DNA from 4 places in the Streptomyces sp. NPDC048353 genome. Region 2 is predicted to be linked to each of the others. Evidence: riboswitches for the same ligand, from Rfam matches in the RefSeq annotation. Region 2 holds a riboswitch; each other region holds the start of a gene.
What was found. Region 2 has a riboswitch for cobalamin ahead of ACZ6RC_RS17110 (energy-coupling factor ABC transporter permease). Riboswitches for the same ligand answer to the same signal wherever they lie in the genome.
Positions count from the first base shown of each region.

Region 1: another riboswitch for cobalamin. It lies ahead of ACZ6RC_RS18475 (ABC transporter substrate-binding protein); the one in region 2 lies ahead of ACZ6RC_RS17110 (energy-coupling factor ABC transporter permease).
Region 3: another riboswitch for cobalamin. It lies ahead of ACZ6RC_RS13945 (acyl-CoA thioesterase); the one in region 2 lies ahead of ACZ6RC_RS17110 (energy-coupling factor ABC transporter permease).
Region 4: another riboswitch for cobalamin. It lies ahead of ACZ6RC_RS11220 (ABC transporter substrate-binding protein); the one in region 2 lies ahead of ACZ6RC_RS17110 (energy-coupling factor ABC transporter permease).

Region 1 is NZ_JBVJGU010000004.1:748,982-756,331, forward strand. Features, by position in the region: gene ACZ6RC_RS18455 (DUF6333 family protein) at 1-88, opposite strand, end outside; gene ACZ6RC_RS18460 (hypothetical protein) at 238-2,577, shown strand; gene ACZ6RC_RS18465 (ABC transporter ATP-binding protein) at 2,659-3,477, opposite strand; gene ACZ6RC_RS18470 (FecCD family ABC transporter permease) at 3,474-4,583, opposite strand; gene ACZ6RC_RS18475 (ABC transporter substrate-binding protein) at 4,601-5,653, opposite strand; cobalamin riboswitch at 5,684-5,865, opposite strand; gene ACZ6RC_RS18480 (class I SAM-dependent methyltransferase) at 6,011-6,649, shown strand; gene ACZ6RC_RS18485 (hypothetical protein) at 6,809-7,350, shown strand, end outside.
Region 2 is NZ_JBVJGU010000004.1:414,899-422,248, reverse strand. Features, by position in the region: gene dhaK (dihydroxyacetone kinase subunit DhaK) at 116-1,108, shown strand; gene dhaL (dihydroxyacetone kinase subunit DhaL) at 1,348-1,989, shown strand; gene ACZ6RC_RS17115 (PTS-dependent dihydroxyacetone kinase phosphotransferase subunit DhaM) at 2,030-2,437, shown strand; cobalamin riboswitch at 2,510-2,718, shown strand; gene ACZ6RC_RS17110 (energy-coupling factor ABC transporter permease) at 2,748-3,446, shown strand; gene ACZ6RC_RS17105 (energy-coupling factor ABC transporter substrate-binding protein) at 3,446-3,796, shown strand; gene cbiQ (cobalt ECF transporter T component CbiQ) at 3,803-4,552, shown strand; gene ACZ6RC_RS17095 (ATP-binding cassette domain-containing protein) at 4,549-5,394, shown strand; gene ACZ6RC_RS17090 (FAD-dependent oxidoreductase) at 5,578-7,350, shown strand, end outside.
Region 3 is NZ_JBVJGU010000003.1:808,633-815,982, forward strand. Features, by position in the region: gene ACZ6RC_RS13920 (Rossmann-like domain-containing protein) at 1-247, opposite strand, end outside; gene ACZ6RC_RS13925 (ABC transporter ATP-binding protein) at 259-1,056, opposite strand; gene ACZ6RC_RS13930 (FecCD family ABC transporter permease) at 1,053-2,291, opposite strand; gene ACZ6RC_RS13935 (ABC transporter substrate-binding protein) at 2,281-3,300, opposite strand; gene ACZ6RC_RS13940 (MFS transporter) at 3,507-4,856, shown strand; cobalamin riboswitch at 4,874-5,098, shown strand; gene ACZ6RC_RS13945 (acyl-CoA thioesterase) at 5,164-5,631, shown strand; gene ACZ6RC_RS13950 (methylmalonyl-CoA mutase family protein) at 5,786-7,350, shown strand, end outside.
Region 4 is NZ_JBVJGU010000003.1:160,371-167,720, reverse strand. Features, by position in the region: gene ACZ6RC_RS11245 (IclR family transcriptional regulator) at 1-303, opposite strand, end outside; gene ACZ6RC_RS11240 (hypothetical protein) at 841-1,080, opposite strand; gene ACZ6RC_RS11235 (hypothetical protein) at 1,144-1,320, shown strand; gene ACZ6RC_RS11230 (YoaK family protein) at 1,631-2,305, opposite strand; gene ACZ6RC_RS11225 (hemerythrin domain-containing protein) at 2,743-3,213, shown strand; cobalamin riboswitch at 3,427-3,617, shown strand; gene ACZ6RC_RS11220 (ABC transporter substrate-binding protein) at 3,866-5,083, shown strand; gene ACZ6RC_RS11215 (iron chelate uptake ABC transporter family permease subunit) at 5,080-6,183, shown strand; gene ACZ6RC_RS11210 (ABC transporter ATP-binding protein) at 6,180-7,250, shown strand; gene ACZ6RC_RS11205 ((2Fe-2S)-binding protein) at 7,244-7,350, shown strand, end outside.

The sequences.
Region 1 (7,350 bases), 330 kb from region 2:
AGGGGGGCAGCACGAGGGTGATGGTGGCATCACCGGAGCCCCAGACGCGGTGGTCGGGCGGGCGGATCCACGGGTCGGTGTCGGCCATGACTCTCACACTATCCCCTTACAGCACAGCCAAGTTGACCCCGCCACGGCGCCCTAGGGTGTTTGTCGTGGCGGCGTCAATGACCAAACGGGGGCCCCTGACGCCGCGCGCTGACGACTCCCTTTCTGGGCTCCCCCCAGGAGAACCACGTGACCCATCCGACCCGCCCGCGGCGCTTGCGCGCCGTGGCCCGCATGGCGGTCGCCCTGGCCTGCGCCGGCGTCATGTCCCTCACCGGACTGCCCGGCCTCCAGAGCGTCGCGGACGCCGCGCCGAACCCGCCGGGGAAGAAGAAGCAGGAACTCTGCCAGGACCTGTTCGACCTCCAGGACGTCGAACCCACCCCGGTCGACGAGATCCCGTGGGACAAGGACATCCGGCCCGAGGCCGACTGGGACGAGTACTTCTTCGACTCCCAGCGCCAGGCCATGGACGGAGTGATCCTCCCCGGCACACCCGCCGAGCAGAAGAAGGTCCTCGACGCGCTCGAGCACGGCCCCGAGGGCTACAAGGAGGGCGACCCGCGCAAGGTCTGGGCCTCCTACAAGCGCTTCCTCGACGGAGCCGGCGGCACGAACAAGTACGGCACCTTCGACGCCTGGCTCAAGGAGTCGTACCTGGAGATGGCGGCCCGAGGCGCCCGGGGGCGCGCCTTCCACAAGAAGGTCGTCAAGGACCTCGGCCTGACCGGACCCGACTGGTACTGCGAAGAGGACGTCGAGTACACCGACAAGGACGGCAACAAGCGCTACCGCCGCTACGACGCCGTCAACTACAAGACCGGTGACCGCGTCGAGATCAAGTCCGGCGGCAACCACGAAGGCGGCCAACGGCCCAAGGACAAGGCGGTCCTGAAGGAGGACCCCAAGGCCAAGCTGCGGCCGGTCTTCGGGCAGGAGCAGTCTCCCGAGACCCGCAGGATGTACGACAAGCTGTCCAGGGAGGTGGGCAACGGCCAGGACGGCAAGCCGCGCATCCAGCGCTACGAACACCGCTCCACCTACCGCGCCCGCTACACCCCCGGCCGGTTCAGCCTCTACGACCCGTACATGAACCCTGCCCCCGGCCGGCAGACCGGCTCCCGGGGCGGCGGGAACGACCAGATCAACCGCTCCGCGCCGACCCCCGAGGACGCCCGCCGGCAGATCGAACGGGCCAGGCAGCTCGGCGCCGCGCAGGGACGCGTCCGCGGGCCCGGCGGCGTCGACTTCACCACCCTCGAACTGCGGTACGTCGGCAAGCCCGTCAAGGGTCAGGGCCTCGACTACTCGTTCTCCGCGAAGAAGACGGACGAGGACGCCGCCCCCGGCTACGGCGGCAAGGAGAAGGCACAGCTCGTCTCCGACAGTTTCTTCACCTGGCTCGCCCTGACGCCGGAGAAGTTCTGGGTCAACCTCAACCCGGACGAGCCCGAGCGGGTCATGGACGACGCGTTCGCCGCCACGGACGCCGGTCGCGTCCTGCTGGAGGCCGACCTGATCATGAAGCACGACTTCGCCGCCGCGCTCAACCCCGAGAAGCGCCCCGAGGCCCGGCAGTACTGGGACACCGCGCCGCGCCGCGAAGGCATGCCGTGCTTCCCGTACACCCGGATGTGGATCGAACCGAAGCCCGCCCAGGTCCGCGAGCAGGACGGCGGCATCTACATCCTGGACGCCCCGCTCGCCGCCAAGGCCGAGTGGCAGGAGACCAAGTGGACTCCGCCCGGCGCCCAGAAGTGCGACCTGACCAAGGCCGAGCAGAAGGCGGCCCAGGCCACCGTCAACCGTGTGGTCATGAGCGAGGTCGAACGGCGGGTCAACAACGACCCGAAATACGCCGACCTGCGCCGCGTCTACGCCTCCCGGGTGGCCGCCGAGTGGATCCGTCAGCAGGACGCGCAGCGGCCCACCGACTACCGGAAGATCATCGACAGCAACGACGTGGCCAAGTGGCCGCTGCGCGGCGAGAACGCCGACTGGTCCAAGATGGACGTCTACAACCGCTACAAGAAGACCCTGACCGAGGGCATCGAGTGGTTCGAACTCGCCTACGGCGGCAAGGTCTACCAGCAGGGCGTCGGCGGCGTCGACTTCTCCAAGGCGCCGAAGCAGAACGTCACCCCGATCCGCTTCCAAGCCAGGCACAAGCATCTGCCGCGGACGACGAGGACGTCCCTCGCGACGATGACGGACGACGCCGAGAGCGAGGAGACGCTGTTCCTCGGCGGGAACACCGCGGCCAAGGCCTCCGGCGGAGGCGGCGAGGACCCGACCCCGACGCCCACGCCGACCCCGAGCGATCCCGGCACGCCGACCGAGGAACCGTCCGCTCCGGCTCCGTCGACCCCGGGCACCGGCGGCACCGCCGCACCGCAGGACCCGGACGGTGACCTCGCCGACACCGGCTCCGGCGCCCCCGTCGGCCTGATCGCCGGACTCGCCGCCGCACTCGCGGCCGTGGGAGGCGCGCTGGTCTGGTGGCGCCGCCGCGCCACCGACCGGGAGTAGCCCGCCGGCACCACCGCCGGCACCCGTGGACCGTCTCCGGCCCGCCCCCGCCTCCCGGCGGAGGCGGGCCGGACCGCGTCTCTAGGGGGTGCGCTCCACGCTCTCGCGGGCGGCGGCGCCCGTGGGTTCGCCCGGCAGGAAGGTCACCTGGGGCGCGCCCGTACGCGGGTGGACGGCGACCTCCGCCGTCACCCCGTACACCTCCCGCAGCAGGGCGGGCGTGAGCACCTCACCGGGCGGGCCGGTGACCACGACCTCGCCGTCGCGCAGGACGTAGAGGCGGTCGCAGTAGAAGGCGGCGAGGTTCAGGTCGTGGAGGGCGACCAGGACCGTGGCCGGCAGCCGGCGCACCAGACCCAGGACGTCCAACTGGTGCCGGACGTCCAGGTGGTTGGTCGGCTCGTCGAGGACCAGCAGGGCGGGCTGCTGGGCCAGCGCGCGGGCGATGAGCACACGCTGGCGTTCGCCGCCCGACAGGTGGTCGAAGGGACGGTCGGCCAGCGCCTCGGCGTCCACCCACGCCAGCGCGGACTCGATGATCAGCGTGTCCTCGCCGGTGTCGCCGTCGAAGAGCCGCTTGTGCGGGGTGCGTCCCATCGCGACCACGTCCCGCACGGTCAGGTCGAAGTCCGCGCCCGTCTCCTGCACCACGGCGGCCAGCGTGCGGGCGAGCCGGCGGACCGGCACGGACCACACGTCGGCGCCGTCCACCCGGACGCTGCCCGCCCGGGGACGCAGCACGCGGTAGACGGCCCGCAGAAGGCTGGACTTGCCGCTGCCGTTGGGCCCGACGAGGCCGATCACCTCACCGGACCGGGCGGTCAGGGAGACGTCCCGGACGAGCCGGTGCGCGCCCGCCGTGAGCGTGACGCCCTCGACGGTGAGTTCGGTGGCCGTCATGCCGCTCCCCGGTCGGCCGTGCGCCGGGCGTCCCGCCGCATCAGCCACAGGAAGAACGGCCCCCCGCACAGCGCCGTGAGGACCCCGACCGGGATCTCCATGGGTGCGGCGACCGTACGCGCCGCGATGTCGGCCCAGATCAGGAACACCGCCCCGCCCAGCGCGGCCGTCGGCAGCACCCGGCGGTGGTCGCCGCCGACGAAGAGCCGCACGGTGTGCGGCATCATCAGCCCCACGAACCCGATCGGCCCGGCGGCCGCCACCAGAACTCCGGTGACCAGCGAGAGCAGGACGAAGGTCCGCGCCCGGAACCGGGCGACGTCGAGCCCCATCGTCGAGGCCGCCTCCTCGCCGGCGAGCAGCAGATTGAGCGAACGGGCCTGGGTCAGCAGGACCGCGACGCCGAGCGCGAGCGCCGCGCCGGGCAGCCACAGGGTGGCCCACTGGACACCGCCGAGGCCCCCGAGGGTCCAGGCAAGGACCGCCCGGGCCTCGTTGCCCCGGTCGCTGGTCAGCAGCAGGACGTCCATGACCGCCGTGAGGACGGAGGCGAACGCCACGCCCGACAGCACCAGCCGCACCGAGGTGATGCGGCCGCCGGACCGGGCCGTCGTGTAGACGAGCAGCAGCGTCAGCAGGGCGCCGGCGAACGCGGCGACCGACAGGGACACCGGCCCGAAGAGGCTCACCCCGAAGACGATCACCGCGACGGCGCCCAGGGAGGCGCCCGAGGAGACGCCCAGCAGGTACGGCTCCGCGAGCGGGTTGCGTACCAGCGCCTGCATCGCGGCGCCCACCGCCGCGAGCCCGGCGCCCGTCACCGCGCCCAGCAGCACCCGCGGCGCCCGCACGTCGAGCACGATCGTCTCCCGCGCCTGCGACCAGGCGGGCTCGGAACCGTCTCCGGTCAGCGCGTGCGTCACGATGCCCCACACCTGGCCGGGGGGCACCGGCACCGAGCCGATGGCCATGCCCGCCGTCATCGACGCCAGGAGCAGCACGCCGAGGACGACCAGGGTGAGGGCGAAGGCGCGGCGGCCCGGACCGGCCGCGCGGGAGGCGCCCGCGGGACGGGCGGAGGAGCCGGCGGGGGGAGCGGCGGACACGGCTTTCGCCGGTGCCGTCACTGGAAGCGCTCGGGGTGCAGCCCGCGGGCGAGGTCCTCGACCGCGTACGGCGCGCGGACACCGACCAGCGTCGCCGTCAGCGGCAGCACCACGAAGCGCTTGTTCTTCACGGCCGGCACGTCGGCGAGGGCCGGCTGCGCCAGCAGGAACTTCTTCTTCTGCTCGACGTTCCCCGCACCCGCGTAGTCGTAGATGGCGATGACCTCCGGCTTACGGGCGACGACCTGCTCCCACGAGACGTCACCGAAGACGTCGTCGAGGTCGGCGAAGACGTTGGTGCCGCCGGCGAGGCGGATGACCTCGGTGCCGAGGCTCTTGCCTCCTGCGGTGAACGCCGACTTGTCGCCGCTGTCGTACACGAAGACGGGGAGGGCGGGAGCCCCCTTCACCGTCGCCGCGGTCTTCGCCACGCGCCCCTGAAGGTCGGCCACCAGCGCGTCGGCACGCTCCTCGACGCCGAAGAGGGAGCCGATGGCGCGGATCTCGTCGTACGTGTCCGTCATCGCCACCTTCTTCTTCCCGCAGTACTCGCGGTTGAGGTAGGTGTCGATCCCGGCGTCGGCGAACGCCTTGCGGGAGCGGCCCTCCTTCTCGGCGAACGCGCTGGCGTAGCCGCCGTACACGAAGTCCGGTTCCGCGTCGAGGACCGACTCGAAGGACGGCTCCTTCTTCGCCAGCTCCGGGATCGCCGCGAAGTCCTCGCGGAAGGCGGGCAGTACGGCCGAGTCGGGGAAGGCCGTGCCGACGATCCGGTCCTTCAGACCGAGGGCCAGCATCAGCTCGGCCGGGTGCTGATGGATGGTCACCACCCGGGAGGGCGGCTTGTCGTACGTGGTGCGCGTGCCGCAGTTCTCGACGGTGAGGGGGAAACCCTCGGCTGACGCACCGGGCTTCGCGCCGCCGCCCTCCCGGGCGGTGCCGCTCTGAGGGGAGGCGCCGCAGCCGGTGAGCAGGACCCCCGACAGGGCGAGGGCCAGGGCGGCGGCGCGCACGGGGCGGCGACGGGGCATGCTGCGCGTGCGGGGCATGCGGGACGTACTGGGGTACACGAAAAGCCTCCTGGGGAGTCCGCGCTCCTCGGATCGGGCCCGCGACAGGCCAGTTTCCTGACTCCCGGATCGGCGTACACCCCAGCCTTCCCACGCGGTGCGCGCAGTGGCGTCTCGACGGGTGCACTCCCCGGTCACAGTGGCGGGACCGTGCCGGTTTCGCACCGGCTTCCTGTCTCCCGTCGCGGTGATGACCAGGTGATCCTACGGTTCCGCGCCTCCGGCGCAAAAGGACGCCCTCTCGGCCCCGCGCCCCCTTGTTGCCGAAACGGCAAGCATCTTTGACGCCCCGGCGGGCCGTGGCGAGTCTGGACCCAGGTGCCGCCGGCACCGCGCAGTCGTCCCGAAGGAGCCTCGATGCCGACCCCGAAGCCCACCGATCCCGCCGAGTTCTGGGAAGAGCGCTACCGCACGAGCGACCGTGTCTGGAGCGGCGAACCGAACCCGCTCCTCGTGCGGGAGGCCGCCGATCTGACACCGGGCACGGCCCTGGACCTGGGCTGCGGCGAGGGCGGCGACGTCCTGTGGCTGGCCTCGCGCGGGTGGCGCGTGACCGGCGTGGACATCTCCGCGACCGCCCTGGAACGGGCGGCCGCCCACGCGGCGGAGGCCGGCTGCGCCGACCGGACCGCGTTCGAGCGGCACGACCTCGGAGTGACCTTCCCCGAGGGCGGCTTCGACCTGGTGAGCGCCCAGTTCCTGCAGTCGCCCGTCCCGCTCGACCAGGACGGGGTGCTCAGGTCGGCCGCCGCCGCGGTCGCCCCGGGCGGCACGCTCCTCATCGCCATGCACGCCGCGTGGCCGTCCTGGATGGAGAAGCACGAGTACCCGTTCGACGCGGACTTCCCCACCCTCGACGGCGTCCTCGCGGCGCTCGCCCTGCCGCACCCCTGGCGGGTGGACACGCTGGAGGGCGTGGAACGCGCCCTCACCGCGCCCGACGGCCGCCGGGGCACGCGGGTGGACAACGTGTGGCGGCTCACCCGCACCGCCTGATCCCGCACCGCCTGACCTCGTACAGCCCGCCCCGCAACGCCTGATCCCGCCCCTGCCTCGGGATGGCTCCCCTTCGCGGCCGCGCCCCCCGGACCCTCGACTCGCACACGCGTGTGATCATGACGGGCATGGGTCCGGGGAGGACCCAGGGGAGGGAACATGGCTTACACAGACACCAACGGCATCGATCTGTCCGGTCCGACCGGCAGACTGATCCAGACCGTCGACCTGGTGAAGAACCCGGCGCCGCAGGCGATCGCGACGGACACCGTCAACGGGCACGTCTTCGTGCTCCAGGTCGAGAGCTCGGCCACGGCCCCGGCCGGCAACATGTACCTCAACCGCATCGACCGGCGGACCGGCGTGCGCACGGGGGCGATGCAGCTGAAGGGCTTCGGCCACGGCCTCGCCATGGGCGTGGAGCCGGTCGGCGCCGACAGCTACGTCTGGACGGAGGTCGGGCCGCTCCACGTCACCGGCGGCGGCACCACCTTCGGCAAGGCGATCACGCGGTTCCGGTTCGCCGACGGGGAGGTACTCGACGGCGCCACCATCCCGGCGGAGCGGAAGTTCACCGCTCCCGGCAGCACCTCCGGCACCGGCCCCTCGACCGACCCGGTGCACGGCCTGCTGACGGTGATGTACCACAAGGGCGGCGACCGGCACTTCACCCGGTACGCCACGGCCGGTGCCGCCACCGG
Region 2 (7,350 bases):
GCACAGACCTTCCCACGCCGTAACCAACCACCAAGATCGATATCCAGTCTCACATGCTCTGACCTGCAAAAATCGTGTTCAGCCACATCCCTGCCAGTCTCACCAGGAGGTATCCATGAGGATGCTGATCAACGTCCCGGAGACCGTGGTCCCCGACGCGCTGCGGGGAATGGCGGCCGCTCATCCAAAGCTGACCGTCGACGTGGAGAACCGTGTCGTCCTGCGGCGGGACGCGCCCGTCGAGGGCAAGGTGGCGTTGGTGTCCGGGGGTGGGTCGGGGCATGAGCCGTTGCATGCCGGGTTCGTGGGGCCCGGGATGCTCGCGGCCGCTTGTGCCGGGGAGGTGTTCACCTCTCCGGTGCCCGATCAGATGGTGCGGGCCGCCGCCGCGGTCGACAGCGGGGCGGGTGTGCTGTTCGTCGTGAAGAACTACACCGGCGACGTGCTCAACTTCGAGATGGCCGCCGAGCTGGCCGAGGACGAGGGCGTCCAGGTCGCCAAGGTGCTCGTCGACGACGACGTGGCCGTGACGGACAGCCTCTACACCGCCGGTCGGCGCGGCACCGGTGCGACGCTGTTCGTGGAGAAGATCGCGGGTGCCGCCGCCGAGGAGGGCGCGCCCCTGGAGCGGGTCGAGGCGATCGCCCGGCGGGTGAACGAGCGGTCGCGCTCCTTCGGCGTGGCGCTGAGCGCCTGTACGACGCCCGCCAAGGGCAGCCCCACCTTCGCCCTGCCGGAGGGCGAGCTGGAGTTGGGGATCGGCATCCACGGCGAGCCGGGGCGCGAGCGGCGCGCGATGATGACCTCGCGGGAGATCGCGGACTTCGCCGTCGAGGCCGTCCTGGACGACCTGCGGCCCTCGGGCCCCGTCCTCGCGCTGGTCAACGGCATGGGGGCGACGCCGCTGCTGGAGCTGTACGGGTTCAACGCCGAGGTCCAGCGGGTCCTCGGCGAGCGGCGGATCCCGGTCGCCCGCACGCTCGTCGGGAACTACGTGACCTCCCTCGACATGGCCGGCTGTTCGGTAACGCTCTGCGCGGCCGACGAGGAACTGCTACGCCTGTGGGACGCACCCGTACAGACGCCCGCCCTGCGCTGGGGCCGCTGAGAAGGAGAGTGCCCGACGTGGACGAACCGACCGCAGCCGACGGACCGGCCGCGACTGAGGGACCGACCGGAGCGAACGCGCCCGGCGGGCAGGCCGGAGCAGACGTGCCCGGCGGGCCGACCGGAGCGAACGCGCCCGGCGGGCAGGCCGGAGCAGACGTGCCCGGCGGGCCGACCGGAGCGAACGCGCCCGGCGGGCCGGCCAGAGCGAACGCGCCCGGCGGGCCGGCCGGGGCAGACGTGCCCGGTGGGCCGGCCGGAGCGGAGGCGCCCGGTCCCGCCGACGGGCTCGATGCCGCGTTCTTCCGGGCCTGGCTGGCCGCCGTCGCCGCCGCCGTCGACCGCGAGGCCGACCGCCTCACCGAGCTGGACTCCGCCATCGGCGACGCCGACCACGGCTCCAACCTCAAGCGGGGCTTCGCCGCCGTCACGGAGGTTCTGGAGAAGGAGCCTCCCCCGACACCGGGCGGGGTGCTCACCACCGCCGGGCGTCGGCTTATCTCCACCGTCGGCGGGGCCTCCGGACCGCTGTACGGCACCCTCTTGCGCCGCACCGGAAAGGCGCTCAGCGACGCCGGGACGGTCACCCGCGAGACCTTCGCCGAGGCCCTGGCCGACGGGGTCGCCGCCGTCGCCCAGCTGGGTGGTGCGCAGGTCGGCGACAAGACGATGCTGGACGCGCTCGTCCCGGCGGCCGACGCGCTGCGCGAGTCCTTCGAGGCGGCCGCGGCGGCCGCCGAACAGGGCGCGCTGGCGACCGTACCGCTGCGGGCCCGCAAGGGCCGCGCCAGCTACCTGGGCGAACGCTCCATCGGGCATCAGGACCCCGGGGCCACCTCGTCCGCCCTGCTGATCGCCGCCCTCGCGGAGGTGGCCGCATGACCCGCCGTCGCGACGGCACCACCGGTACGGAGGTGGCCCCGTGACCGGCGGCCCGGTCGGCATCGTCCTCGTCTCGCACAGTGCCGCCGTGGCCTCCGCCGTCGCCGAACTCGCCCGGGGAATCGCGGGCGGCGGCCCCTCCGCGCCGATCGTCCCCGCGGGCGGGGACCCCGGCGGCGGCCTCGGTACGAGCTCCGAGCTGATCGCCGAGGCGGCGCGGGAAGCCGACCGGGGGGCCGGTGTCGCCCTCCTCGTCGACCTGGGCAGCGCCGTGCTGACCGTCAAGGCGCTCCTCGCCGAGGGCGACGAGCTGCCCGAGGGGTCCCGGCTGGTGGACGCCCCCTTCGTGGAGGGGGCGATCGCCGCCCTCGTCACGGCGAGCGCGGGCGGCGACCTGGACGCCGTGGAGGCGGCGGCAGCGGAGGCGTACACGTACCGAAAGGAGTGAGCAGGGGGCGCGAGAGACCCGTCACACACCGTCCGCGGAAGCCTCCGTGTTGTGATGCGCCTGGTCAACCCACTAATGTCACACCGCCTTGGTGTACGGGAAACCGGTGTGGAACCGGTGCGGCCCTCGCCACTGTGATCGGGAAGTCCGGCTCCACCCCTCGGGGAGAACCCTTCGAGGGAGCCACTGCACCGCCTCGGGAGACCGTCGCGGTGTGGGAAGGCGGAGCCGCGACGGCATGACCCGTCAGCCAGGAGACCGGCCAAGGTGCGTTGTCCATCCACGAGGTGCTGGAGAGGGTCTCCCGATCATGCATATAGCCGAGGGCTATCTACCGCCCGTGCACGCCGTCGCCTGGGGCGTCGCGTCCGCTCCCTTCGTCGTCCACGGCGTCCGTGCCCTGACCCGCGAGGTCAAGGCCAACCCCGAGTCCACCCTGCTGCTGGGCGCGTCCGGCGCGTTCACCTTCGTCCTGTCCGCCCTCAAGATTCCTTCGGTGACGGGCAGTTGCTCGCACCCCACCGGCACAGGGCTGGGGGCGATCCTGTTCCGGCCGCCGGTGATGGCGGTGCTCGGCACGATCACCCTGCTGTTCCAGGCGCTGCTCCTCGCCCACGGCGGGCTCACCACGCTCGGCGCCAACGCCTTCTCGATGGCGATCGTCGGGCCCTGGGCCGGATACGGGATCTACCGCCTGCTGCGGCGGTTCGACCTCCCGCTGATGGTGAGCGTCTTCTTCGGCGCCTTCGTCGCCGACCTCTCCACGTACTGCGTCACCAGCGTGCAGCTCGCGCTGGCCTTCCCCGATCCGGGCAGCGGTGTCATGGGCGCGCTCGCCAAGTTCGGCTCCATCTTCGCCGTCACGCAGCTGCCGCTCGCGGTCAGCGAGGGTCTGCTGACGGTGCTCGTGATGCGGCTGCTGACGCAGTCCAGCAAGGGCGATCTGACCCGTCTCGGGATTCTCCTCCCGGGCGCCCGGAAGACCGAGAAGGCGGAGGCGAACGTCTGATGAGCCGTAACGCGAAGATCAACACGCTGCTGCTGCTCATCGTCGCGGCACTGGCCGTGTTCCCGCTGGTGCTGGGTCTCGGCGACCACAAGGAGGAGCCGTTCGCCGGCGCCGACGCCGAGGCGGAGGTGGCGATCACGGAGATCGCGCCCGACTACGAGCCGTGGTTCAGCCCGCTCTACGAGCCGCCGTCGGGCGAGGTCGAGTCGGCGCTGTTCGCGCTGCAGGCGGCCCTCGGCGCCGGTGTCCTCGCCTACTACTTCGGTCTGCGCAAGGGCCGCAGGCAGGGCGAGGCCCGTGCCGGGGCTCCCGGAGCCCCGTCGACGGCGGCAGCGACCGGCGACGAGTAGTCGCCGATGCTGCCGATCGACGCGGCGGCGCACAGCAGTCGCTGGCGCCGCCGTCATCCGTGCGAGAAGGCGGCTCTGGGCTTCGGTCTGACGCTGTGCGCGGTCTGCCTGCCGCCGTGGCCGGGGGCGGTCCTGGTCGCGGCGGCCACCCTGGCCGTGCTCCTCGGTCCGGCCGGGGTGCCGGGCCGTCAGCTGTGGCGGGCGTTCCGGATTCCGCTGGGCTTCTGTGTGACGGGCGCGGTCCCGCTGCTCTTCGAGGTGGGCGGGGCGCGCGGTGTCGTCGCCCTGGCGCCCGACGGGCCGGTCCACGCCGGTGAACTGCTGCTGCGGACCTCGGCCGCGTCCCTCGGGGTGCTGCTGTTCGCCTTCACCACGCCCGTCTCGGACGTGCTGCCGCGGCTGGTACGGGCGGGGGTCCCGGCGCCCGTCGTGGACGTCGCCCTCGTGATGTACCGGATCAGCTTTCTGCTCCTCGACTCCATGGCGAAGATCCGCCAGGCGCAGGCGGCCCGGCTGGGTCTGACGACCCGGGCGGCGACCTGGCGCTCGCTCGCCGGGCTCGGGGCGACCGCCTTCGTCCGCGCCTTCGACCGGGCGCAGCGGCTGCAGTCCGGCCTCGCGGGGCGCGGCTACGACGGGACCCTGCGGGTCCTGGTGCCCGGCGCCGTCGTCTCGCGCCGGTTCCTGGCGGCGACGGCCGGCCTGCTCGGCGGTCTCGTCGCGCTCACTCTCGTACTGGAAAGGTCCCTCCCGTGAGTCTTCGTTCCCCCGTGGTGGAACTGGTCAGGGCGGGCTTCGCCTACGAGGACGGGCCCGCGGTCCTCGACGGGATCGACTTCGCCGTGCCCGAGGGGCGGGCGCTGGCCCTGCTGGGCAGGAACGGCAGCGGCAAGACGACGCTGCTGCGGCTGCTGAGCGGGGGGCTGCGGTGCGGGAGCGGCGCGCTCCGGCTGGACGGCGAGGAGGTGTCGTACGACCGCAAGGGGCTGACCCGGCTGCGGACGACGGTCCAGCTGGTCGTGCAGGATCCGGACGACCAGCTGTTCGCGGCCTCGGTGGGCCAGGACGTGTCGTTCGGGCCGATGAACCTGGGGCTGCCCGAGGAGGAGGTACGGCTCCGGGTGCGGGAGGCGCTGGAGGCGCTGGACATCGTGGCCCTGGAGGACCGGCCGACGCATCTGCTGTCGTACGGGCAGCGCAAGCGGGCGGCGATCGCGGGGGCGGTGGCGATGCGGCCGCGTGTCCTGATCATGGACGAGCCGACGGCCGGCCTCGACCCGCACGGGCAGGAGCGGCTCCTGGAGGTGCTGGGGCGGCTGCGGGACGCGGGGACGACGGTGGTCATGGCGACCCACGACGTCGACCTGGCGCTGCGCTGGGCGGACGAGGCGGCGGTGCTCTCCCCGCAGGGCCTGCGGACCGGGCCGATCACGGAGCTCCTCGCCGACGACGCACTGCTCACGGCGGCGCGGCTGCGCCGGCCCTGGGGCATGGCGGTCTCCCGGCTGCTGCGGGCCCACGGTCTGCTGGCGCCGGACGCGGACGGTCCGCGCACGGCGGAGGAGCTGGACGCGTGGGCGGAAGTGGGCCGCCGGTAGGGACCGACAGGTCGGGGGCGGGGGGGGGGGGCGCCGGGGGGACACGGCCCCGGAAAGCTCATCCCCGGCCCTCGCCCACCGACGTAGCGCAGATCACGCCCCCATCCTTATGCAACTTGTTGCACAAGTCGCTTCGGGTCGTCTACAACAGGGCGTGACGTTCCTGCGCGAGGAGGCGCCCCGATGGCCCCGACCACCCCGTACCCGCACCTGCTGAGCCCCCTGGACCTCGGGTTCACCACCCTGCCCAACCGGGTGCTCATGGGCTCCATGCACGTCGGCCTCGAAGAGACCGAGAACGGCTTCGCGCGGATGGCCGCGTTCTACGCCGAGCGGGCGCGCGGCGGCGTCGGCCTCATCGTGACCGGCGGCATCGCCCCGAACGAGGCCGGCCGCCCCTGGGACGGCGGCGCCAAGCTCAGCACCGAGGAAGAGGTCGCCGAGCACCGTCTCATCACCGACGCCGTGCACGAGGCGGGCGGCCGGATCGCGATGCAGATCCTGCACTTCGGGCGGTACGCCTACCACCCCGCGCTCGTCGCGCCCAGCGCGATCCAGGCCCCGATCAGCCCCTTCGTACCGAACGAGCTGACCGACGCCGAGGTCGAGCAGACGATCGAGGACTACGCCCGCTGCGCCGAACTGGCCAAGGCCGCCGGATACGACGGCGTCGAGGTCATGGGCTCCGAGGGCTATCTGATCAACGAGTTCATCGCGGCCGCCACCAACCGGCGCACCGACCGGTGGGGTGGCGCGTACGAGAACCGGGTCCGCTTCCCGCTGGAGATCGTCCGCCGGATCCGCGAGCGCGTCGGCGAGGAGTTCATCCTCGTCTACCGGCTCTCGATGCTCGACCTGGTCCCGGGGGGATCCACGCTGGAGGAGGTCGTCGCGCTCGCCAAGGAGATCGAGGCGGCCGGCGCCACCATCATCAACACCGGCATCGGCTGGCACGAGGCCCGGATCCCGACCATCGCCACCTCCGTGCCCCGCGGCGCCTACACCTGGGTCACCGAGAAGCTGATGGGCGCGGTGAGCATCCCGCTGGTCACCAGCAACCGCATCAACACCCCCGAGGTCGCCGAGCGGATCCTCGCCGAGGGCCGCGCGGACATCGTCTCCATGGCCCGGCCGTTCCTCGCCGACCCCGACTTCGTGGCCAAGGCCGCCGCCGACCGCGCCGACACCATCAACACCTGCATCGGCTGCAACCAGGCCTGTCTCGACCACACCTTCAGCCTGAAGATCACCTCCTGCCTGGTGAACCCGCGCGCCTGCCACGAGACCGAACTGGTCCTCTCCCCCACCCGCCGCGCCAAGCGGATCGCCGTCGTCGGCGCCGGCCCCGCCGGGCTCTCGTGCGCGGTCTCGGCCGCCGAGCGCGGCCACACGGTCACGCTGTTCGACACCGCGGACGAGATCGGCGGCCAGCTCAACGTCGCCAAGCGGGTGCCGGGCAAGGAGGAGTTCAACGAGACCCTCCGCTACTTCCGCGTCCAGCTCGACGCCCGGGGCGTCGAGGTCCGGCTGAACACCACGGCCACCACCGAACTCCTCGCCGGCTACGACGAGGTGGTCGTCGCCACCGGCGTCACCCCCCGCACCCCCGAGATCCCGGGCATCGACCACCCCAGCGTCGTCAGCTACCTCGACGTCCTGCGCGACGGCGCGCCCGTCGGCGACCGGGTCGCGATCATCGGCGCGGGCGGCATCGGCTTCGACGTCGCCGAGTTCCTCACCGACGGCGGCGAGGGCGCGAGCCAGGACCCCGAGACGTACTTCCGTCAGTGGGGCGTCGACACCTCCTACGAAGGACGCGGCGGACTGCGCGTCCCCGAGCGCCCCCGGCCGCCGCGCCAGGTCCACCTCCTCCAGCGCAAGGCCACCAAGGTCGGCGCCGGCCTGGGCAAGACGACCGGCTGGATCCACCGCACCGAGATGAAGCACCGCGGCGTG
Region 3 (7,350 bases), on a different contig from region 2:
AGCCGCCGACGCGGACCAGGACGTACTGGTTGAGGTACGTGATGTCGCCGCCGGCCAGCCGGGTGCCGTGGTGGATCCAGAACACGCTGGTCGCGACGGGCCGGGAGGCCGGCAGGCCGCTGCCGTCGCCCCGGGAGGGGGCGTCGGTCCCTTCGTGGTCTTCGCAGCCGGCGAGGACCTCTTCGATGAGCGCGTCGACGGATCCGGCGGAGGCGGGGGCCGGGGCGGAGGGGGTGGTCTGTGGCATGGGGTTCCTTGTCAGGGTGCGGGGTGCGGGGCGGGCAGGCGGGTGGCGAGGGGGCGTCGGTAGGTGACGGTCGGGTGTCCGTGGCCGTCCGTGGTGAGCGCGGCCTCCACCTCGAAGACCTCGGCGAGCCGTTCGGGCGTCAGGACGGCGGCCGGCGGCCCGGCGGCGACCAGCCGGCCGTGGTGCAGGAGCAGCAGCCGGTCGCAGTGGCGGGCGGCGAGCGAGAGGTCGTGCAGGGCCACCACGACCGTCTGCTCGGTGCCGGACAGCAGCTCCATCAACTCCAGCTGGTGCCGGACGTCGAGGTGGTTGGTCGGTTCGTCGAGGAGGAGGGCGTACGGCTGCTGGGCCAGCGCGCGGGCCAGGTGGGCGCGTTGGCGCTCACCGCCCGACAGTTCCTTCCAGGAGCGGCCGGCGAGGGCGGTGAGTCCGACGCGTTCCAGGGCGGCCGCGACGACCGCGCGGTCGGTGGCGTCGGGTCCGCGCCAGCGGTCCCGGAACGGAGTGCGCCCCAGGCCCACGACATCGGCGACCCGCAGGTCGTGGTCGGCGCCCGGCTCCTGCGCGACGAAGGCGACATGGCGGGCGATCCGGCGTGCGCTCCAGTCCCGTACGGACGCGCCGTCGTAGCGGACCGTCCCGGTGTCGGGGGTCCGGAGGCCCGCGAGACAGCGGAGCAGCGAGGACTTGCCCGAGCCGTTGGGGCCGAGGAGTCCGACCGTCTCGCCGGGCGCGATGTCGGCGCCGACCCCTCGTACGATCGGCGTTCCGGCGGCCGACCAGGTGAGTTCCTCCGCGGTGATCCTCACAGCGCGCCCCTCTTGCGCAGGACGAGGAGGAAGAGCGGCACGCCGAGGAGCGCGGTGATCACGCCGACGGGTACTTCCCGTGGCGCGAACGCCACCCGCGCCAGGGCGTCCGTCCACACCAGGAACACCGCGCCGGCGAGGGCGGCGTACGGCAGCAGGACGCGGTGGGTCGGCCCGACGAGGAACCGGACGCCGTGCGGGACGATCAGGCCGACGAATCCGATGGCACCGACGGTGGCGACCGCCACCGCGGTCAGTGCGGCGGTGACGACGAGCAGCAGCGTCCGCGTGCGCCGTACCCCGATGCCGAGGGAGGCGGCGGTGTCCGCGCCGAACGCGAGGCCGTCGAGGGCGTTCGCGCACAGCCACGCGGCCAGCAGTCCGAGCGGGGTGACGACCGCGCAGACCAGTACCGCGTTCCAGCGGGCCGGCGCCATCGAGCCGAGGAGCCAGTGGGTGACGGCCCGGGTGGTGTCGGCGTCCGCCGAGGCCATCAGGATCAACGAGGTCAGCGCGGTGAAGAGCTGGCCGATCACGACGCCGGTGAGGACGATGCGAACCGAGTCCGGGCCCCCGCGCCGCAGCAGGAACAGCAGCAACGCGAACGAGAGCAGCGCGCCGGCGAGGGCGCCACCGGTCACCCCGAGCGTGCTCGCGCCCACGCCGAGGACGACCACGGCGACGGCCCCGGTCGACGCGCCGGAGGAGACGCCGAGCAGGTACGGGTCGGCGAGGGCGTTGCGCGTGACCGCCTGGAGCACCGTGCCGCACACCGCGAGCGAGGCGCCGACCAGGGCGGCCATCAGGACGCGGGGCAGCCGCAGCTCCCAGACGAGCGAGTCGACGATCGGGGGCAGGGGCTCGACGTCGAGACCGAGACGGGTGCCGAAGACGCGGGCGAGGCCCTCCCATTCGACCTCGGCGGCGCCGACGCGCAGCGCGGCCGCCATGGATCCGGCCAGGACGGCGAGGACGAGGAGCAGGAGGACCCCGCGGCCGGCCGGGGACGAGGGGAGGACGACGGACGAGAGGACCGGCGAGGTCCCCGGGGCCGCGGAGGATCGGCGGTCGGTACGGGCGAACCAGGGGGCCCGCCGGGTGGCCGGCCGCCCCGCCGGGAGCCCGTCCGCCTTGGGTCGGTCCCCCCGGGGCCCGTCCGGGGCGGGTCCGGCCTCGACGGCGGGATCCGTCGCCACGCGGCCGCGCGCCCGGGGGCTCAGCAGGTCAGCGGGCATGGCCGAGGTCCTTGATTCCCCGGGCGAGGAGTCCGAGTGCGTGGACGGAGCGCACGGACGGGTCCAGTTCGATGCCCGGGACCTCGATGATCCGGTCGTCACGGACCGCGGGCAGCCGGGAGATCACGGGGTGCGCGGTCATCGTGGCGCGCTTCTCGGCCGCGCTGTCGCCGGGTCGGCCACGCTCGGACAGGTCGCCGATCACGATGATGTCGGGGTCACGCTCGGCGACCTCCTCCCAGGTGACCTCCGGCCAGTCCTCCTCGACGTCGTCGAAGGCGTTCCTGGCGCCGACGATCCGGCTCATCTCGCTGGGCAGACCGGTTCCGCCGGCGACGTACGGCATGCCGTTGAAGACGGAGTAGAGGTAGACGACGGTGGGCCGCTCCGCGCTCGCGGCCCCGGGGGCCTCGGCGGCGGCCCCCCTCGCCCGGGCGACGGCCGCGCGCTGCTCGGCGGCCAGTGCGGCAGCCCGCTGGCGGACGCCGAAGACCGTGCCGAGGTTCTCGTAGTCGGAGAAGAGCAGGTCGAACGGGGTTCTGCCGGCGGGGTTGTGCTGCGGGCAGTCCACGGCGCTGACAAAGGTGGGGACCTTGAGGGCGCCGAGTTCCTCGCGGGTGCCGGCGCGGTCCTTGGTGAGGAGGTCCGCGGAGCCGGCGACCACGAAGTCCGGCGCGGCGGCGCGGAGTTGCTCGCCGGTCGCGATCTTCGGAGCGATCACCGGGACCGACGCGTACGCCGTCCGGTACCGCGCGGGGATCTTGGTCTTGAGGTTGGCGGTGCCCGCCATCCGCTCCTGGAGGCCGAGTTCGAGCAGCGTCTCGGTGGAGGCCTGATCGAGGGCGACGGCGCGCTGGGGCGGTTCGGCGAGGGAGAGGGGGCGCCCGCAGCTGGTGAGGGCGGCCGATCCGGCGGCAGGTGGCGCGACGGGGCCGGGGCGGGCGGTGGAGCAGCCGGCGGTGGCGAGGGCGAGAGCCAGGGCGAGGCCGAGGCGGGCGGGATGACGCATGGGTCTCTCCGGTGGGACGAGGGCGGGGTGGGTTGCGACGGGCCGGGGGCCGGGGGCGACGGGCGGGCAGGGGTGTGGCGGGGCAGCGGGGCACCGGGTGCGAGGGCGCCGCGTTCGAAGAGTACTGTAATGGCAATCATTTTCATTAACGACCCCGGGGGCGTCGTCGCGGACCTCGCCCCCCTCGCCGAGGAGCACCCCACATCGTGGTCACCCCATCCACCGCCACCGCGGCCAAGTCCCCTGACGCACCGCCGCGTTCGGTCCTGCGCGACCTCGCCTTCCTGCGCCTCTGGGCGGGCACCACCGCCTCCGGTCTCGCGACCTGGGCGCTGCCCTTCGTCCTCGGGCTCGCCGTCCTCCACCGCGATCTGGGCGCCACCGGGCTCGGCCTGGTCCTCGCCGCCCGCACCGCCGGGTTCCTCCTCGCGGTCGCCGTCGGCGGCGTGCTCGCCGACCGGCACGCGCGCCGCGCCGTCGTCTTCTGGTCCGCCCTCGCGGCGGCGGTCGCCTCGCCCCTCCTCGCGGCCGGCCTCGGGCACTCCCTCGTGCTGATGACGGCCGCCGCGGCGCTCGCGGGCGCCGGACAGGGCGCCTGCCGCCCGGCGTTCCAGGCGCTCACGGCCGAGACCGTCCAGCCGGAGCGCCGTCAGCAGGCGAACGCCGCCATGACGATGGCCGTCCGGTCCGCCACGCTCGCCGGGCCCGCGCTGACCGCACTGCTCGCGGCCTTCCTCGACGTCGCGTCGCTGCTGCTGGGCATCGGGCTGCTCTGGCTGGTCGCGGCGCTGGTCCCGGCGAGGGGAGGCAGGGGCACCGCCGGCAGCACGACCTCCGCCCCCACGACCGCGGCCCCCGCCCCCACGACCCCGCACCCGTCCGACCCCGCCCGACACACCGGGCCCCGCACCGGACCGGACGCCCCGCACCGCCCTGGCTTCCGTGCCGAGTTCGTCGAGGGCATACGCGAGGCCCGGCGCCACCCCTGGTTCCTCGCCGGTCTCGCCGCCCTGGTCGCCGTCATCGCCCTCGGCTACTCCGCCACCAGCGTCGCCCTCCCCCTGATCAGCCGGGACCGTTACGGCACCGAGTGGGTGCTCGCCGCGGCCATGACCGCGTACACCGTCGGCGCGCTCGGCGGCGCCCTGTTCATCGCCCGCGTCCGGCCGCGGTCCCAGGGCTGGGCCGCTTTCGCCGGCCTCGCGGCGTACGGCTTCGCCCCGCTCAGCCTGGTGCTGCCGGTCCACCCCGCGGTGGTGGTCGGCGCGTACGCCGTCGCGGGGATCGGCATCGAGCTGTTCAACGTGCCCTGGTTCACGGCCACGCAGCGCGAGGTCGCGCCGGACAAGCTGGCCCGGGTCTCCTCGCTGGACTTCCTCGTCTCCTACGGTCTGGCGCCGGTCGGTCTCGCCCTGATCGCCCCGGCCATCGGCCTCCTCGGCGTCACGCCCGTCCTCGCGGCGTGCGCCGCCGCCTGCTTCTTCGTCCCGGCCGCCGCGTGCCTGGTGCCCGGCGCACGGCACTTCGCGCGGCCGGCCCCGGAGACCACGGACTGACGGGCCGCGCAGGACGTAGTCTGGAGCGCGCAGCTGGTTCGCCCCGTCCGCCAGGCGGGAGGCGTCGTAAGAGGGAACCCGGTGGGAATCCGGGACTGCCCCGCAGCGGTGAGCGGGAACGACCGCCGTCATACGCACTGGGCCCGGCAAGGGCCTGGGAAGCGACGGCCAGTAGGAGACCGCCGGTCGAACCGGTGGACACGCCCGCGAGTCCGAAGACCTGCCCGTTGCCCGCGCACCCGGCCTCCGGGCTCCCCGGCCCCGTGCGCGCGGATCCGACCGCCGCGACTCGCGAAGGAGAGTTGACGTGGCCGACCACGCCGCCACCCTGCCGTCCCCCGTCCGCAAGACCCCGGCCGATTCCCGGGTGACCCTCGCCCACATCATGAGCGAGCACGACACGAACCTGTACGGGACCATCCACGGCGGGGTCGTGATGAAGCTCATCGACGACGCCGCCGCGGCGGCCGCCGGGCGCCACGCGGACGGTCCCGCCGTGACCGTGTCGGTCGACCGGATGACCTTCCTCGCCCCCGTCCGCTCCGGCGACCTGCTGAGCGTCCACGCCGAACTCGTCCGGGCCGGCCGCACGTCGATGACCGCCGAGGTCCGTGTCACCGCCGAACGCTGGAACGCCTCCGGCCCGACCGCCGAGGTCGCCACCGGCCGTCTCAGCTTCGTCGCCGTCGACGCCGACGGGCGCCCCCGCCCCGTACCGGCGCTCGACCTGCCCGACCCGGCGCTCGACCTGCCCGCTCCGGCCGGCGCCGAGTGACCGGTGGGCGCCGGGTGACGGCCGGCTGACGGCGCTCCCGCCGCCCCGTTCATATAGAACGGATCCGCCCGGAGCTTCAAGAGCGTCCAGGAGAGGGCAAGGTCACAGCTGTGCGGACTGCTGCTCCTTTGTTCCCCTGACCTAGCATCCGAGCATGACAGTCCTTCCCGACGACGGGCTTGCCCTCGCCGCCGATTTCTCCGACGCGTCCCGTGAGCAGTGGCAGGGCCTGGTGGCCGGCGTCCTGCGCAAGTCGGGCAAGGACGTCGAAGGCGCGGCAGCCGAGGACGCCCTGTCCACCACGCTGGAGGACGGGCTTCGCGTCCGTCCGCTGTACGCGGCCGACGACGCCGCGCCCGAGGCCGGCTTCCCCGGGTTCGCCCCGTTCGTGCGGGGCGGCCGCCCCGAGGGCGGCACCCTCGGCGGCTGGGACGTACGGCAACGGCACACGGCCGCCGACGGCGCGGCGGTGCTGGGGGACCTGGAGAACGGCGTCACCTCGCTCTGGCTGGTCGTCGGCGAGGGCGGCATCCCGACGGAGGCCCTCGACACGGTCCTCGACGGCGTCTACCTCGACCTCGCGCCCGTCGCCCTCGACGCGGGCGACCGGACCGAGGACGCCGCGGCGGAGTTGCTGCGGCTGTACGAGCGCCGTGGCGTCGCCCCCGAGGCGGCGCGCGGCACCCTGGGCGCCGACCCCCTCGGCCTCGAAGCCCGTACGGGACGGTCGTCCGGCTTCGCACCGGTCGCCGCGCTCGCCCGGCGGTGCGCCGAGGAATACCCGGGGCTGCGGGCGCTGACCGTCGACGCCCTGCCGTACCACGAGGCCGGCGGTTCCGCCGCGGAGGAGCTCGGCTGCTCGCTGGCGACCGGCGTCGCCTATCTGCGGCAGCTGACCGACGCGGGCCTGGACATCGAGCAGGCCTGTGGCCAGCTGGAGTTCCGTTACGCCGCCACCGCCGACCAGTTCCTCACCATCGCGAAGCTGCGGGCGGCGCGCCGGCTGTGGGCCCGGGTCGCGGAGGCCTGCGGGGCGAGCGGCGCGGGCGGGCAGATCCAGCACGCCGTGACCTCGCCGGTGATGATGACCCGCCGCGACCCGTGGGTGAACATGCTGCGCACGACGGTGGCGACCCTGGCCGCCGGGGTGGGCGGGGCCGACGCGGTCACCGTGCTCCCCTTCGACCACGCGCTCGGGCTGCCGGACGCCTTCGCGCGCCGGATCGCCCGCAACACCTCGACCATCCTGATCGAGGAGTCGCACCTGTCCCGGGTGATCGACCCGGCGGGCGGCTCCTGGTACGTCGAACGCCTCACGGACGAACTCGCCCACGTGGGCTGGGAGTTCTTCCGCACCCTCGAACGTGCGGGCGGGCAGGCGGCCGCGCTGCGGTCCGGCATGGTCCGGGACCGCCTCGCCGCGACCTGGTCCGCCCGGGGCGCGAAGCTCGCCACCCGCCGCGAACCGGTCACCGGCGTCAGCGAGTTCCCGCACCTGACCGAGAAGCCCGTCGTCCGCGAGCCCGCGCCCGCCCCGCCGTCCGGCGGGCTGCCCCGCGTCCGGCGCGACGACGCGTACGAGGCGCTGCGCGCCCGCTCCGACGCGCACCTCGCCGCGACGGGCGCCCGCCCCCGCGTCTTCCTCGCCACCCTCGGCCCCGCCGCCGCGCACACGGCGCGGGCCACGTTCGCCGCCAACTTCTTCCAGGCGGGCGGCAT
Region 4 (7,350 bases), on a different contig from region 2:
CTCGGTGCGGGCCGCCAGTCCCTGCAGCACCATGCGGGAGGCCCGGTGGACGGGGTGGCCGTTCAGCGCCATGGTGGCGAGCGGCAGCGTGCCCAGTCCCAGTCGGTAGAGCCCGCTTATCGGGTTCCGCTCCACCAGATCGAACTGCTCCAGGGTCGCCAGCAGCCGGGAGGTGGTGGACGGACCCAGCTCGGCGTCCACGGCGATGTCGGAGACACGGCGCTCCGTGCTGCCCGAGCCGAGGGCCCGCAGGACGGAAACGGCCCGCTCGACACTCTGATTGGTCCCCTGCTCGGCAGGCATGGCGAGGTCTCCTCATCTGCGTACGCACGGCATTGCGAAGCCTACGGCGTATCCTACATTCAGATCTTGCAACCAGCTTGCACCATACGGTTCATCTCTTCAATCTGCCCGCCGTCCGCTGCTTCCCCTCAGGGGACGGTGCAAGTGATCGCACCCTAGCCGCAGAACCGCGACGCGTCGACGCGCCCGTATGAGGGGCCGGGCCCCGGCAGGACCGAGGGCGGGAGGCGGCGGGGCGAGACTCGCGACGCGGCCGCCGCCGGGACGTACAACGGCCCGCTGGGCGCGGCGGAGCTCATACGAGGGCGTTGGTCAGCACCACCCCGCCAGCCGGTCGACCAGCTCCGCCCGGATCCGAGCGGTTTTGAGCGCCGCAGCGGAGCCCCTTCTGGGAACGGGCGGCGGAGCCTGCCGGCCCCCGGCAGCGTGATGGTGCGTGCGTACGGAGGTGGAGTCCACCGAGACGTCCCAGTGCGTAGCGGCCCGCCCTTAGATGCGCAGGCCGGGAGCCGAGGCCCGAGGCGTTCTGGGGGCGGCTCAGCGGCCGGAGTGGTCGATGACGTTGCCGTTGGAGCAGTTGTTGACGTGGTTTCCGACCCAGTCGCCGAGGACCGGGACGACGGCTACCTCCTGGAGGCAGACGGCGGCGGCGGTGAAGTTCCAGGCGTTGGCGGCGTTGATGCCGCCGCCGAAGTTCGAGTCCTCGTCCGCGTGTGCGGGGGCGGCGATGGTGGCGGCGCACAGCGCCGCTCCGACTACGGTGATGATCTTCTTCATGGTGACGGTAACGAGGCCGGCGGCAGCAGGACACGCGACCGAGCCGTCCGGCTGAAGCACCCGGTGGCGCTGCTGGAACAGCCCGTACGCGTACCGGCGCTGGAGCACCGCGCCGAGGAACTGGACCCGCTGAACGCCCGCGCCGCAGCCGAGCATTACGAGGCGTTCGCCATCGGGCACGTGAACTTCTTCATCGCCAAGCCGGTCCTCGGCCGTTCGTTCACCGATCCGTGGAACTAGGTGCCGCCGCTACGCGGAAGCGTGTGAGCGGCACGAAGGTCGACACCTGCTCCGATAACTCCACCCGGGCCGACTCCGGCCAGTGCTGCATACCCTCCTCGCCTGGCGCCCTCGCGCGCCAAGCGAGGATCGCCGCTCGCAGCAATGCTCGCGCGGCTGCCCGGGCGGCCCGGCCCCGGCTCGGCGAGAGGTGCAGTCGCTCTTCCTGACAGCATCCAGCGCGCAGAACAACCGCAGGGCGGTAAGCGGGTCGGAGCCCTCGACCTCGTCCAGTCGCCCGCAGATCTGTGAGACGTGGGGGGCCACGTCCTCATACACGGCCCGCAGCGCTCCGGGGACGGGCGGCCACGACAACGCCGATCAGCAGTACCAGGACCACTACGAGAACACCCTCCACCCCATGGTGGGCGTGCACGAGACCGCCCGCGAGCGCCCCGGCGGCCAGCACGACCACCGACGCCGCCCGCCGCATGCTGCCGGGCCCAGGTCGGTCCACCGCGAGTCCGGTCAGGGTCCGCGTCATCACGGTGGTGGCCAGGTCCGGCACGCCCAGACGGTGCACGACGGCGTTCTGCAGCCCCATCCCGCAGGCCAACGGCACCAGGACCGCGTACCGTCCCCAGCCGGCTGCCTGACCGGCAAACGCGAGCCCGGCCAACAGGGCCTGAAACACGACCAGCGAAGCGAACAGCGCTCCAGGCTCGGTCTTCCGCCGCCACGCACCACCCGCCGCCGCCCCGGCCAGGAACCCTGCCAGCGCCACCGCCGACGCCGCCGCCGACAACCCGGCCACTCCTGACAAGGCGAAGCCCAGGAAGACCACATTGCCCGTCATGTTGGCCACGAACACCCGCCCCAGCCCGAGGAAGCTGGCCGCGTCCACCAGACCGCTGACAAACGTCAGCACAAGCAGTGACGGAACGAACCGCTCGTAGAGGTGCCCGTCGGGAAACAGCCACCGTGCGACCGTCCCACCACCACTCACCGCGGCCCCTCCCCGCAGGCGCGCTTGACCCGGGAGCCGCCGGCTTCCTTCATGACTCGTGTTCGTTGCACTCACTCACTGGAGCAGAAGGTGAAGAGACGCTCGACGTCACACGCCGCACGTGTGCTTACTCGATCGCCACGTCGCGAGGGTGCCCTCGGGGGCCGTGCCCTCGGGGACCGCAGTGAAAAACCGCAGGATCAGCGACAGCGAGCCGCACCGCGATCATCCGCAACGGACGCGGCCCCAACCCGTGACACCCGACGCCAAGGACTGCAGGCGCGCCTAGGCGGACAGTTCACGCCGAGCCGTAACGTCCCGTGCCCGGGTGCGGTACCGTACGGGGAGCGTCGCGTGCCGGTGGCAGACCGTGTCAGGCATGGAGGCGCCGGACCGAAGGAGGTCGACGATGTACTCGTCCCACCCTTCGCTCTCGCGTGTCTGAGCGCGAGACGACCAGGCTCGTCGCCTGGAGCCAAGAACTCCGTCAGGTGCACCACCGATTGCGGGAAGCGCTGTCCGTGACCCGCGCCTCCCTCGCCGACGGCACCCCCGGTGAAGCGGCCACCCGCGAACTGCTGCTGTACTGCCACGGCTTCTGCACGGCTCTCGACGCCCACCACCAGGGCGAAGACCGCACCCTGTTCCCCGCCATCGCGGCAGCGCACCCCCAGCTGCGCCCGGTACTGCGCTCCCTTGAGCAGGACCACTCGATGATCGCCTACCTGCTCAACGGCCTCCGCGCCGCGGTCGACCGGGCCGCGCCGCCCGAGGAGCTCGACCAGCACCTCGAAGGCATCGCCGCGATCATGGAGAACCACTTCCGCTACGAGGAACGGCAACTGCTCACTGTGCTCGAGACCCTCGAGCTGGAAGCCGTACCCGGCGAGGTCCTGGGCCCGATATGAGCCGGTGAGCGGTGAATCCGCTTACGCCTCGTCAGCAGTGCCGGCACGCAGACAGTGGGGTGGGGCGACCCCCCACTGCCAACGGCGTCCTGCCCAGGGGCGAGGGTCGAGCGAAGTGAAGCGGTCGCCGCAGGCTGCACCGGATGAACACTCCTTGTCATGATGGCTGCACTCCCGGTTGTGGCTGATCGCACAGAGGTTGGTCTGGCGAGGCGTGGCCGGTTCTGCGATGCTTTCGCCGAACAAGCGACGGCGGAACGAGGAAGCCGGTGTGATTCCGGCACGGTACCGCCACTGTGTAGGGGGAGCGACTCCGCCCATGGCCACCGCCCCATCAGGGGTGGGAAGGCCGGAGAAGCTGTGATCCCGAGTCAGGAGACTCACGCCGTCGCACCTCGATGTACGGGGCGGATTTCCCCAGGAGAGGCGGTGGCACTCGTGTGCCTGCGTATGTGTGAGGGCAGTTCCGCGCTGCCTGTGCTCCTCCGGAGCCGGCCTGCCCGGCGTGCCGCACGGGCTCGATCCCCCAGGTCCTGACGACCTCCTCCCTCAGCGGTTTCTTCCCGCACGCCGTATCAGGCGCACCGCCATGCCGGTGTGCCCTGCCCACGCATGCCCTCAGGAGTCAACTTTGTCGTCCGTAAGGCCCCTTGTGCCCGGTCGCCGTCAGGCTGCCGCAGCGGTCTTCCTGGCCGCGGCCCTCACACTCACCGCGTGCGGCGGCGCCTCCGGCCCGCCCGCCGATGCCAAAGCGGCAGCCGCCGGGAAGGGCTGTATCGAGGACTTCGACCCGGCCAAGGACTACTTCCCGGTCAAGTCCATGGTGAAGCACGCCGAGAACTTCACGCTCCGGTACGAGAAGAGCTACCAGGTCCTCACTGTCAAGGAGCCCTTCCCCAAGGGCAAGCCCGCGTCGTACGTCCTGGTCAAGTGCGGTGCGCCGAAGCCGGAGCTGACCGGTGAGCTGGCGTCCGCACAGCAGGTCACCGTCCCCGTCAAGAGCCTGTACTCCGCCTCCACCACCCATCTGCCGCTGCTCACCGAGACCGGCACCCTGGACGTGCTCACCGGTGTCGCGAGCGCCGTGGCGATCTCCTCCGCCGAGGTGCTCGAGCGGGTGCGGGCGGGCGAGGTCGTCGAGTACGCCAAGGACCGCACCCTCGACGCCGAAGCCGTCATCGGCGCCAAGCCGGACGTCCTGATGACCCAGGGCACCGACGACCCGCAGTACCCCAAGCTGCGGCAGGCCGGCATCGCCGTCGTCGCCAACGCCGAATGGCTGGAGCCGAGTCCGCTCGGCCGAGCCGAGTGGGTCAAGGCCATGGCCGCGCTCACCGGGGCGGAGCAGCGCGCCGGTGAGGTGTTCGACACCATCGAGGGCGACTACCGGAAGGTCGCGGCCAAGGGTGCGCAGGCCGTCGCGGCGGGCAGGCCCGTCGAGGTGCTGCCCGGAACGATGTACCAGGGCACCTGGTCCATGCCCGCCGGCGGCAGCTACGCCGCCCGGCTGATCAAGGACGCGGGCGGCACCTATCCGTGGGCGGGCGAGCGGGGCACCGGCGGCCTCCAGCTGAACTTCGAGGGCGTGTACGCCAAGGGCGGCCGGGCCCCGGTCTGGATCGCCGACCAGCAATGGAAGTCCACCGCCGACGCCGCGAAGGCCGACAGCCGGTACGGGCAGCTGAAGGCCCTCACCGGCGGTGCGGTCTGGACGAACACCAAGGCGGTCGGCCCCGGCGGCGGCAACGACTACTTCGAGCGCGGTGTGCTGCGCCCGGACCTGGTCCTGGCCGACCTCTTCGCGCTGATGCACCCGGACCGGGCGAAGGGCCACACCTTCACCTTCTACCAGCTGGTGCCCAAGGCGTGACGACGCACCTGACCGCCGCGACGGCCGCCGCCCCGGACACCACGCCGACGATCCGACCGGCGCGGCGGCGCCTCGCCGTCGTCCTCGCCCTCGTCGCCGGTACCGCCGCCCTGTTCGTCCTCACCCTCGCGACCGGCTCCCACCCGGTGCCGACCGGGGAGGTGGTGCGGATCCTGTTCGGCGGCACCGCCGCCGACCCGCGGTGGACCGTCATCGTGGAAGAGGTCCGGCTGCCGCGAGCGCTGACCGCCACCGCCGCCGGTGCCGCCCTCGCCGTGGCGGGCGTGCAGATGCAGACGCTGTTCCGCAACGCGCTGGCCGATCCGTTCTCCCTCGGGGTGAGTTCGGGCGCCAGCATCGGCGTCGCCGCCGTGGTGGTCGGCACCGGCGGCGCCGCCGGCAGCTTCACCGGCAACCTGGCCGGTCTGGGACGCGTGGGCGTCGTCATCGCCGCCTCGCTCGGCGCCGCCGCCGTGATGGCGCTCGTCCTGCTCCTCTCGCGATGGGTGAAGTCGGCCGTCACCCTCCTCGTCATCGGCGTCATGATCGGTTCGGCGGCGACCGCGGTCGTCGGGGTGATGCTCGTCTACGCCCGGCCCGAGCGCGCCCAGCAGTTCGTCATGTGGGGCCTGGGCAGCTTCAGCGCCACGACCTGGCCCGACCTCCAGGTCATGCTGCCCGTCATCGGCGCGGGACTGCTGGCGGCGCTGCTGACCGCGAAACGACTCAACGCCCTGCTGCTCGGCGAGGACTACGCCCGCACCATGGGCCTGAACGTGCGACGCAGCCGCAATCTGGCGCTGGCCGGCACCTCGCTGCTGGCGGGCGCGGCCACCGCGTTCTGCGGCCCCGTCGCGTTCCTCGGCCTGGCCGTCCCGCATCTGACGCGGGTGGCGCTGGGGACCTCGGACCACCGGGCGCTCATGCCGGCGTCGATGCTCGCGGGTGCGTTCCTCGCACTGGCGTGCGCGTTGCTGAGTCAGCCGCCCGGCACGGACTCCGTGCTGCCGCTCAGCGCCGTCACCTCGCTGTTCGGCGCCCCTGTCGTCATCGCGTTCCTGATCCGCAGCCGTCGCGGCGTACAAGGAGTGGCCTCGTGACCGACACGATGACCGAACCCGTCAAGGACACGGTCGGCAGACCGGACCGCCCCGGCGGTCTCACCACCCAGGGCCTCGGCATCGGCTACCGGACCCGGTCGCCGCGCGGGCGCGGAGCGAGCCGGGCCGTGCTGTCGGGGCTCGACCTGGAGGCGCGGGCCGGCGAGCTGACCGTGCTCCTCGGACCCAACGGCGCAGGAAAATCAACCCTGTTGCGCACCCTGTGCGGGCTCCTGCCCCCACTGGACGGCCGGATCCGCATCGGCGGGGCGGACCTGGCGCACCAGCCGCCGACCACTCTCGCCCGCCGGCTGGCGGTCGTCCTGACCGACCGGGTGGACGCCGGGCTGCTGTCCGTACGGGAACTGGCCGGGCTCGGCCGGCACCCGCACACCGGTTTCACCGGCCGTCTCACGGCCGTGGACCACGCGGCCGTCGAGTGGTCGCTGAAGGCGGTGGGCGCGCGGCATCTGGCGGACCGGCCGGCCGCCGAGCTCTCCGACGGCGAGCGTCAACGCGTGCTGACCGCCCGCGCTCTCGCCCAGGAACCCGAGGTGGTGCTCTTGGACGAGCCGACCGCGTTCCTGGACGTCCCCTCACGTGTCGCCCTCACCGTTCTGCTGCGCGACCTGGCCCGGGACAAGGGCCTGACCGTCGTGGTCAGCACCCACGACCTGGAGCTGGCGCTGCGGGTGGCCGACGCGGTCTGGCTCGTCGACCGCGACTCCCGCGTGCACGCCGGGGCGCCCGAGGACCTGATCCTCAACGGCGCCGTCGCCGCCGCCTTCGACGCCGACCACCTCGCCTTCGACCCGGTCTCGGGCACCTTCGGCCTGCGCCGCACCACACGCACCGTCGTGACGGTGGACGCGCCGGCCGAAGTGCTCCCGCTCCTCGAACGCGCCCTGGCACGGGAGGGGCTGGCCGTGGCGGCCCCGGGCGACCCGAACGGCGACAGGAGAGTGAGGTGGGACGGAGCAGACCGGCTCACCCTCACCGGACCGGACGGCCAGACGGTCCAGGCGTGCGGCTTCCGCGAGCTGACACGAGCGGTACGGGCATGGTGACCGCGGCCCTCACCCCCGCCGTCCTGGCGCGGATCTCCACGATCGGCCCCTACTTCGCGGTGACCACCGGTCCTCGCCCCGGGGCCGGGAGTACCGGTCC